DNA from 3 places in the Jeotgalibaca sp. A122 genome. Region 3 is predicted to be linked to each of the others. Evidence: riboswitches for the same ligand, from Rfam matches in the RefSeq annotation. Region 3 holds a riboswitch; each other region holds the start of a gene.
What was found. Region 3 has a riboswitch for cobalamin ahead of ACTU7M_RS04650 (DUF4430 domain-containing protein). Riboswitches for the same ligand answer to the same signal wherever they lie in the genome.

Region 1: it holds a riboswitch for cobalamin, as region 3 does, so the genes downstream of both, ACTU7M_RS08080 (glutaredoxin domain-containing protein) here and ACTU7M_RS04650 (DUF4430 domain-containing protein) in region 3, are expected to answer to the same signal.
Region 2: it holds a riboswitch for cobalamin, as region 3 does, so the genes downstream of both, ACTU7M_RS06205 (DUF4430 domain-containing protein) here and ACTU7M_RS04650 (DUF4430 domain-containing protein) in region 3, are expected to answer to the same signal.

Annotation. Positions count from the first base shown of each region.
Region 1 covers NZ_JBQPRB010000006.1:87,674-90,766, forward strand. The annotation lists gene ACTU7M_RS08075 (DUF2254 domain-containing protein) at 1-873, shown strand, start outside; cobalamin riboswitch at 964-1,157, shown strand; gene ACTU7M_RS08080 (glutaredoxin domain-containing protein) at 1,280-1,513, shown strand; gene nrdE (class 1b ribonucleoside-diphosphate reductase subunit alpha) at 1,515-3,093, shown strand, end outside.
Region 2 covers NZ_JBQPRB010000004.1:136,884-139,976, reverse strand. The annotation lists gene ACTU7M_RS06220 (VanZ family protein) at 1-376, opposite strand, end outside; gene ACTU7M_RS06215 (thioredoxin family protein) at 449-784, shown strand; gene ACTU7M_RS06210 (DUF6718 family protein) at 798-1,052, shown strand; adenosylcobalamin (AdoCbl) riboswitch at 1,103-1,253, shown strand; gene ACTU7M_RS06205 (DUF4430 domain-containing protein) at 1,322-1,705, shown strand; gene ACTU7M_RS06200 (ECF transporter S component) at 1,708-2,223, shown strand; gene ACTU7M_RS06195 (coenzyme F420-0:L-glutamate ligase) at 2,281-3,093, opposite strand, start outside.
Region 3 covers NZ_JBQPRB010000003.1:84,544-87,636, reverse strand. The annotation lists gene ACTU7M_RS04660 (BMC domain-containing protein) at 1-80, opposite strand, end outside; gene ACTU7M_RS04655 (ECF transporter S component) at 182-736, opposite strand; gene ACTU7M_RS04650 (DUF4430 domain-containing protein) at 715-1,113, opposite strand; adenosylcobalamin (AdoCbl) riboswitch at 1,295-1,449, opposite strand; gene ACTU7M_RS04645 (nuclease-related domain-containing protein) at 1,598-2,452, shown strand; gene ACTU7M_RS04640 (Gfo/Idh/MocA family protein) at 2,617-3,093, opposite strand, start outside.

The sequences.
Region 1 (3,093 bases), on a different contig from region 3:
GCGCTTTTCAGCGTTCTATTTTTTGTGCGTTTTGTCTATTCAGTCGCTATGTTCGTTCGCATGGAACAGCTAGTGGATCGCTTGTATCACGAAGCAGATGAATCGTTTGACAAGGCAGTGGCATTTTTTTCTGAAAAACCAACAGTTCAACATCTACCGGAATTCGACCGTCTTCATGTTTACACGATTCAAGCTACTCAAGATGGTTATGTGGAATACATCAACTTCGATCGGATGGTCACGCTAGCCCAGGAATGGGAAGGTAGCTTGGTTTTATACGTTAGAATAGGTGATTTCGTAGCACGCAATAAACCTTTAGGGATTTTATATACGAATAAGAAAATAGACGCGATTGAGAAAATCGCAGAGCCTTTCAATCGCGCTCTTGTATTTGAAATAGCCCCATCTACGATGTATGATCCTATATTTGCCCGGACTAAGCTGGTGGAAGTTGCACTGCGAGCAGTATCTCCGGGTATAAACGATCCTAACAGCGCCATTCATATACTGCAGTATAAAGCATTATTGGACGGGAAGATGGCTGCATTGCCAGGAAGGTTCGTACTTTTGGGTGAGCACGAAGATAATGAAGACTATACCGGTGTTGTCTTTTATGACTTCAATAATTTTGCCAAGGATCTTTATGAAAGTTATTGGCAATTGATTCATTACATGAAGCAGGATATCTCGGGAGCCAGCGCTTTATTTGATTCGTTATTAACGGTGGCGTATGCGGCTCACCCAGAAAAATTATCGTTTATTAAATCCTATAGCACCCACGTTTACCAATTAACGACCCCGAATTTCCCGGAAGAAATGGATCAGCGTAGACTAACCGAACGCTATGAAGAGATAATGGCAATGAAGGAATAATGCGCACTTTTGTCTAGCCTAGTTGTGGGCTCTATGGTATTATTCAATATGTAGTATGTTAGAACTACAAAACAAATAAATAGCACAAAATATAGTACCGCAATTTTTGGTGGCATCAGCTGATGCCATAATAGGGAATCCAGTTAAAAACTGGAGCTGCCCCCGCAACTGTTAATGTGGACGAAATAGCAAACCACTGTATCTTCTTTTGAATAAGAAATATGGGAAGGGCTAAAGTAGGATGAAACATGAGCCAGGAGACCTGCCAATGATTGTTGTTTCTATTTTTCGGGGATGAAAAAGATGAAACGGTGGGCTCTCTCAATAGGGGTTTCTATCGTTTTTTACCGTTCATTCTAAATGGGCGGTTTTTTTGTACCCAAAAAACAAAAAAGGAGAGAGCGACATGTCAAAAAAAATAACCATATACAGTAAGGTCGGGTGTGGCCAATGTATGTTCACCAAGAAATATTTAGATAAACGCAACGTATCCTATTTCGAAAAAAATATATCTGAAAATCCTGTATGGGTGGAAGAGGTAAAAGCGCTTGGCTTCCAAAGCCTCCCTGTTATTCAAATAGAAGGTGAGCCGCCTTTTAATGGTTTCCAACCGCAACTACTGGATGCCTTGGTAAATTAAGATGGCAAAAATAGCTTATTTCACCGTTACGGGTCAAACTCGGCGATTCGTCGAAAAAATTCCAAATTTCAATGGGCTTGAGATAACCGTAACGAATCCGTTTGTTGAAATGGATGAACCGTTTATTTTAATTGTTCCCACATACGTTTCTGAAGTCACTGAACCAGTAAAAGATTTTTTGGAAACGGGACAAAATAAACGCTTGTGTATAGGTACTTTCGGTGGTGGAAACCGGAATTTCGGATCCTTGTTTTGCTTCACTGTCCATGAGATTGAAGCGGAATACGGCATTCCCGTGTTACATGAATTTGAATTTCAGGGTAACGATTTAGACATTCAGAAATTGGAAAGAGAGTTGGATGAGTTGGGTAAACAAACGAAACGTGTTAGTTATTTTAATTTAAATAATGAAGTAAATATCCCGGTTGATGGGATGATTCCATTACAGAAAGACAAAGAGGCCGCACGCGTTTATTTCCTGGAAGAAATAAATATGAATACGGTATTTTTTCACACTTTAGAAGAAAAGCTCGCCTATTTGGTTCGTGAAGACTATATAGACGAGACAATCCTGAACAAGTATGAAATGTCCTACATAAAAGAGCTTTTTCAAAAACTGTATGCCCATAAATTCCGTTTCAAGAGCTTCATGGGAGCCTATAAGTTCTATACCCAATATGCCCTGAAAACGAATGATGGTACTAAATACTTGGAACGATATGAAGACCGTATTGCATTTAATGCTTTATTCTTGGCCAACGGTGATGAGAGGTTGGCTTGGGGTTTAGCAGAAGAAATGATCACGCAACGTTACCAACCCGCAACACCGACGTTCTTGAATGCGGGGAAAAAACGTCGTGGAGAACTAGTATCATGTTTTTTGGTTGATTTGGATGATTCGATGCTTTCGATTGGTCGCGGCATAAACTCAGCATTGCAGCTATCCAGAAAAGGTGGCGGTGTGGGCGTCAATTTATCAAATTTACGTGAAGCAGGGGCACCGATCAAAAAAATAGAAAATGCCTCCTCTGGTGTTGTCCCAGTGATGAAATTATTGGAAGACAGCTTCAGCTATAGTAATCAGCTCGGGCAAAGGAATGGGGCTGGGGCCGTTTATTTGAATGTTTTCCACCCCGATATCTATGCCTTCTTATCTACCAAAAAAGAAAACGCAGACGAAAAAATTCGGGTAAAAACATTGTCACTAGGCTTAGTGGTTCCTGATAAATATTATGAATTATTAAAAACAAATCGTCCCATGTATTTATTCAGTCCTTATGATGTGGAGAGAGAATATGGTGTGCCGTTTTCTTATATCAACATAACTGAAAAATACGATGAAATGATTGCTAATGATGAAATCCGTAAGTACAAAATTAATGCACGGGATTTGGAACAAGAAATTTCCCGTCTCCAACAGGAATCGGGCTATCCATATATTATCAATATTGATACTGTCAACAAGGCAAATCCCGTTGATGGAAAAATAATAATGAGTAACTTGTGCAGTGAAATTTTCCAACCGCAAGAACCCTCAATCTTAAATGATGACTTATCCTATCAAATCACAGGGACGGATA
Region 2 (3,093 bases), on a different contig from region 3:
CATCCCAAAAGCTAGGACCACGATTTGGTACAAAAGCTTGATGGATTTCGTCGCTAATTGCGTACAAGAAACAAATGGAAAGAGCCAACGCGTAACGTTTTTTACTTTTTACGCCACTTTTAGAGAGTGCATTCACGACCAGTAACCCCAGTATAAGATAAACGGTGAAGTGGGCACCTTTGCGAATGAGGAAATGTATTGTGTCTTGGTCTAGGGTGATAGAGGGGAAGAGGGAATGCCAGAGCGAAAGAATGGTGCTGACGATTGAACCACTCAAAGAACCGGAATCAGAGCCTTTTTGGGCCGAAAAGGAAAAAATGAGCCCCATCCAGGCTACGACAAATCCCCAATTTAACCATTTATTATTTCGTGACATATAGAAACTCCTTTTTTTATAGGTTTAGTATATCATGTTATAATATTAAAAAAGGAAAAATTAAAGGAGGGAATGGCATTGATTCCATATGTAGAAGCGCAACGCATAGAGGATGTTCATACCTTTATAGCGGAACATCAATTTGCTTTTGTTTATGTTTCTCGGATAGACTGCGGCGTATGCCATGCTGTTTTACCACAGGTTAGGGAAATGTTAACTGCTTTCCCTGAAGTTAAAATGATAAAAGTGGATGCTGACAAGATTCCAGCCATAGCAGGGGCGTTTAGTGTGTTTACTGTACCAGCGTTGTTACTATTTGTAGATGGCAAGGAAATGATTCGCAAAGCCCGTTTCGTCATAATGGCAGAACTGGAGGAACAGATAGCACGACTTGTAGAAAATTACTGATTCAGGAGGAGTTATGGGAAATAAATATTTAGTTGCAAAAACGTTTAAGAAAAAAGGGAGCGCGGCAATTTCGTTGAGAGATGTCACGGATTTTCTGAATTATATCCCGCAACTCGAAGGGGTTTTCAAACGTTCCGCTGAATTTCTTATCGTAAGTTGCGATGAAGGGGCTAAGCTGGACGATGCATGGCCAGAGTACGCTCCAATACAAGTTGAGAATACAAAAGAGGCTTTCGAGAAAGCTGTTCAGGAAAAGACGACTCGCTAATTTGCAGACTTGCTAAAAAATGAAGTCTTGGATACAATGATGAAAGATAAAACCCAATACAAAGACTCCTCGGATATGGAAGTTGGTGAAAATCCAACACGGTCCCGCCACTGTGAGAACATCATCGCTGTTCAAGTCAGATCTTTATCCCTGGATGCTTATACGCACGCATACGGTTTCGAGGTAAAACGGTATTGTTTTTTTGGTCTATGTGGCAGGGCGCATAGGCTTTTTTGTTGCCTGTGTAAAAAACAAAAGGAGTGTAAAGAATGAAAAAATGGTTTTTATTGCTTTTTGCAGGGGCAACTTTGACAGCTTGTGGAACAAAAACTGAAGCAGTCGATTCAACGGTGGAAAGCGCAGATTTGTCTGAGGTCACGATTAATGTATCTGTTGAAGGGGAATTGATTGAAGCAGGTTCAGTGACAGCTGAGGTAGAGCCTGGAGAATTCTTGTTGGATGTTATGAAAGAAGAATTCGAAGTCGTTGATGAAGATAACTTCATCACAACAATCAATGGTTACGAGCAAGATGCAGAAGCAGGTAAATACTGGTTATTTGATTTGAATGGGGAAATGGCACCAGTAGGCGCTCATGAATTAGAATTGTCAGATGGAGACGTCGTGGATTTCGATTTAGCAGGACTTGAGTAACCATGTCAATGAAGCGTTATGATGCAAAACATATTGCATTGCTGGCAATTTTGGTTGCATTGAATTATGTCGGACGCGTTGTCTTTCAATTTTTACCCAATGTTCAACCCATGACCGCTATTTTGTTAATACTGACCTTGTATCTAGGCCTGGGGGACGGGTTGATTGTGGCTGGTCTATCCCTCTTTTTATCAAATATGATAATGGGGATGGGTCCTTGGACGTTTGCCCAACTGTTTAGCTATGCAGTGATTATCCTTTTTACAGGAATCGTACTACGGCCTATTCATGGAAACAAAACAAAGTGGCTTTTTGTTTTGTTTGCCTTATTTTCAGGTTTTTTCTATGGGTTCGTGATATCGTTGGTGTCATATAAAACCTATGGCATGACTAATTTTTGGGCCTATTATACTTTGGGTTTGCCGTTTGACTTTGCTCATGCAGTTGGGAATGCAGGTTTTTATATCATCCTGGAACCTATCTTGCGACCATTATTTGAAAAGTATATTAAAAAATAATTTTCCACAAAAGATGTCAAAAAATCCGCACAACCAATACAGGTTATGCGGATTTTCTTATTTAGTATAATTATCGAAGTAACCTTGGATGAAGATGAAAGGTGTTCCTTTATCTCCACTACCTGAAGTTAAATCGGACAGGGAGCCAATTAAGTCAGTCAATTGACGAGGAGTTGTTCCTTGAGATTCCATTGCGCCAACCAAGTCAGTTTCTTTGTTCTTGATGAACTCAGAAATTGCTAGACGTAATTCTTCACCTTGTAATTCAGCGAAGTTGTTGTCAGCCAAGTATTTCAATTTGATTTCGCTAGGAACTCCGTCAAGACCAGGTGTGTAAGCTGGAGATACAACTGGATCAGCAAGTTCCCAAATTTTCCCGACAGGATCTTTGAACGCGCCGTCACCATATACCATAACCTCAACCGTTTTGCCTGTTGCTTCTTTAATGCGGCTTTGGATGTTATCAACGATTGGTTGTGCATTGCGAGGGAACAATTTAACTGTTCCTTCAGTTGCTTTGTTAGCGCCAAGCAAACCATAGGACTCATTAAAGCCACTGCCGTTAACAGGTTCAGCCAAAATGTTATCCAAGCTGTAAACTTTTTCAGCACCGTTATCTTTCAATTGTTTTTTTGTTCTGAAACGTGAGTGAATATCGCAATTCAAAACGCTCTTTGTATAGTCTAGAATGGATTTTGCGTTATTTGAGAAAATAACTTCACACTCAATACCATATTCTTCTACAATTGATTTATAGTAATCAATATAGTCGATTCCAGTAAAGGTATGTTTTTTATATCCAAAGTGTTCACGGAACTCAGCTTCGGACAATGTATCTGTCCAAGGGTTCACGCCTTTTTCATCCAGTGA
Region 3 (3,093 bases):
TCAGGATTGGCAATGATATGCGCAATGGTGACTTGTTTTCCCGGAACGGATTCAAATATTTTTCTTTCCTTTGTTTCCATACTTGCCCCTCATTTCAATATGAAAGCGCAACACACACCCTCATATTATTTCTATTTTTTCTAAAAGTCAAGACAAGAAAAAACCGAGGAGCATCCTCGGTTCAATGGATTTTTCGCATTTGGTGGTGTAACAACGGTGCTAGAATCGGTTCCAGGATCAAGTAGAAACCAGCATTTCCCGCCGCATGCATGAGGTCGAACGAAATCCCCATTAAATAGTAGACCCAAAAATTGGTCATGCCATACATATTGTAAGAAAAAATGGAGATGATGAATCCGAACAGCAGGCCGTTCAAAAAAGAATAGGCAGTAAAAATGAAGCGGGTATTTTTCTTCCCCTTCCCATAAAGGGGTTTGAGAAAGATGCCGGCGAAACCCAGCAAAAGGAAATACGTGATGAGTTGTGGAAAAAGCCAAGGACCCATTCCCAAAACCATATTGGACAGAATAAGGGACGCAGCTGCAACAATCAAGCCGTCCGTAATCGTGAGATTCAATGTTATCAACAGGAGGATGGTCGTCATCGGTTGGACATTCGGGATAAATTGAAAGACAATCCTGCCAACATAACAAAGGGCTGTCAGGATAGCCAATAAAGCTAATCGCTTAACCGAAAATTTTTGGCTCTTTTTTCTTACATCGCTTCTAGTTTCCATTCTACAACGTCTCCCTCTTGGAGTTCCGTTTCATTTGCGCCCACTGGTGCCATTTCGCCATTTATATCAAATAACCAATATTTCCCTGCTTCCGTATCTTGTTCCTGTCCGTCAATGGACGTAATGAATCCGTCCGTTTCTTCGATGTCATAATTCTCTTTCATAACATCCAGGAGAATAGCGCCCTCTTCGACTTGTATTTCTTGGCTGCCACCCTCAACTTCTTCACCATCAATGGACATGCGCATCGTGACGGTAATCGTCTCTGCCATAACTGATGAGATGGTTGATTCGGAAATTGATTCTTCGGTCGTTTGTGGTGATTGGCAACCCGCCAAAATAAATCCAGATGCTAATAAAAATAAATATTTTTTCATTTTTCCTCACTCCTAATTTTTGTATTATAAAAAATTAGGAACTGAATAACCGTCATTGGTTACCCACCTTCATCTTTGAAGTCCAGTCCCCATCTACTAATTTTTGATAGAGGTCCTTCATTTTGCTAAAAATGAAGCTGTTTTTTGAGTACAAAAAAAGCCTATGCGCCATTACATAGACTGGGACGATACTGTTTTACCTCGAAACAGCAAACGTTGCATTATTAGCAATCCAAGATAAAGATCTGACTCCATATGTCTCCATATGATTACAGTGGCGGGACCGTATTGGGATTTAACCAAACTTCCGTATCTTGGTTGTCTTTGAATGGTACTTCTATCACCTCTGATTGTAGGTGAAAGTTCCGCAAAATGCAAGCGCTTATATAAGTATGATCAGTTTAAGGCTATAGAGGGTATTTTTTTATTTTAAAAAAAGCTTTTCGAGGTTTTTTGCTTATATATATGTAAAGGGGGAATGGCTATGTTGATGAAAAAACGGGAAATGGCGGTTGAGCTTCGGGTATTGCGTGCGCTACAGGGACGGATGGTGTTTTCGCCGAGGCTGGAGCGACAGCTGCGGAATTCGGAATCGGGCCAGGTTGGTGAGTGCAGCTTTGATGAATTGGGTGCCTGGATTGATGATTGTGCGGTGCGGTTGAATGATTTGGTGTTGGTTGTTGGTGGAAAGTTGTGCCAGATTGATGCTTTATATATTTGTGATGGTGTGGTTTATTTGTTTGAAGTAAAAAATTGGATGGGGGCGTTTGACTTAATGGATGGGGATTTTGTGGGTCTATCAGCCTGTCCGTTGGCGCAGCTAAAGAGATCCCGGATGTTGCTGGAAGAATTGTTGCGGTCGATGCGGGTATCGGTTCGGGTAGAATCACGATTAGTATTTGTGGGAACGGGCGTAAGTTTGTATGGGTTGCGGCGGGATGATCCGGTGTTGTTGCCGCATCAGGTGCAAGGTTATTTAAACGAATTACGGATTCGGTCGGGCGGATTTTTGCAGGATAGTGATGTCCGGTTGGGTCAGCGATTGGCTAATCACCATGTTGTGAATAATCCATATCAGCCGTTGGCTAAGTACTGTGTGGAGGATGTAGCGGGTGGGGTACTTTGTGGGGAGTGTCGGGTTCGGATGGTTGAGTACAGTTTTCTACGATTAACTTGCCCAAGATGCAACATATTTGAACATAAACGAAACAGTTTAGAACGGACAATTCTAGAATTAGATACTTTATTTCCACCAGAAAAACAACGCGTCCATCAAATTTATTTGTGGTGCGACAAAATATTTTCAAAAAGAATGATTCATGATTACTTAAAACAGTAAAATCTGCATACATTCATGAATATTATTCCGAGTATGCAGACTATTTGCGAAAGTCTGCATGCTCGGAAAGCTTCGTATCGGGAGCGCGCAGAGAAGGACCCCTTTCTCTGCACACTTGACCTTATACAGCCAACGAGTATTCAGAGTAGGTGGTCCATAATAATTTAATCGAACGGATAAACCAGTCCCCATTCGGCCCGAACCGTATCCATAATAGTCATGACATTTTTTGTTTTGGCGAGAGTGGGGTTAGCACCCTTTTCCAGCACCATATTGGTGAAATTATTGATTTCATGAGTGAAGGCATGGGCGGTATCGGTTGTCTCAATCACTGTTTTGTTTCCTTGTAGGTCCGTAAAAGTAGCTTGGTTAGCGCGGGTGTAGCCCGGTATTTCCAGGTAACCTTTTTGGAACGCAACGACGCCTACATGTGGGAGGTCGGTACCAAAAGATAAGGTAATGGTTGCCAGTTCTTTTTCTTTATTTTTCAAAAGAATGACGGAGGTTTCATCGACTCCGGTTTCGTGTAGGTTGCCGAAAGTCAGGATTTCGTCAGGTTGGCTGGTCATGAACTCGAGTGCGAATGTGAGCGCGTAAGTTCCGATGTCGAAGAGTGCGCCGCCCGCTAGCTCGGGTTTGTA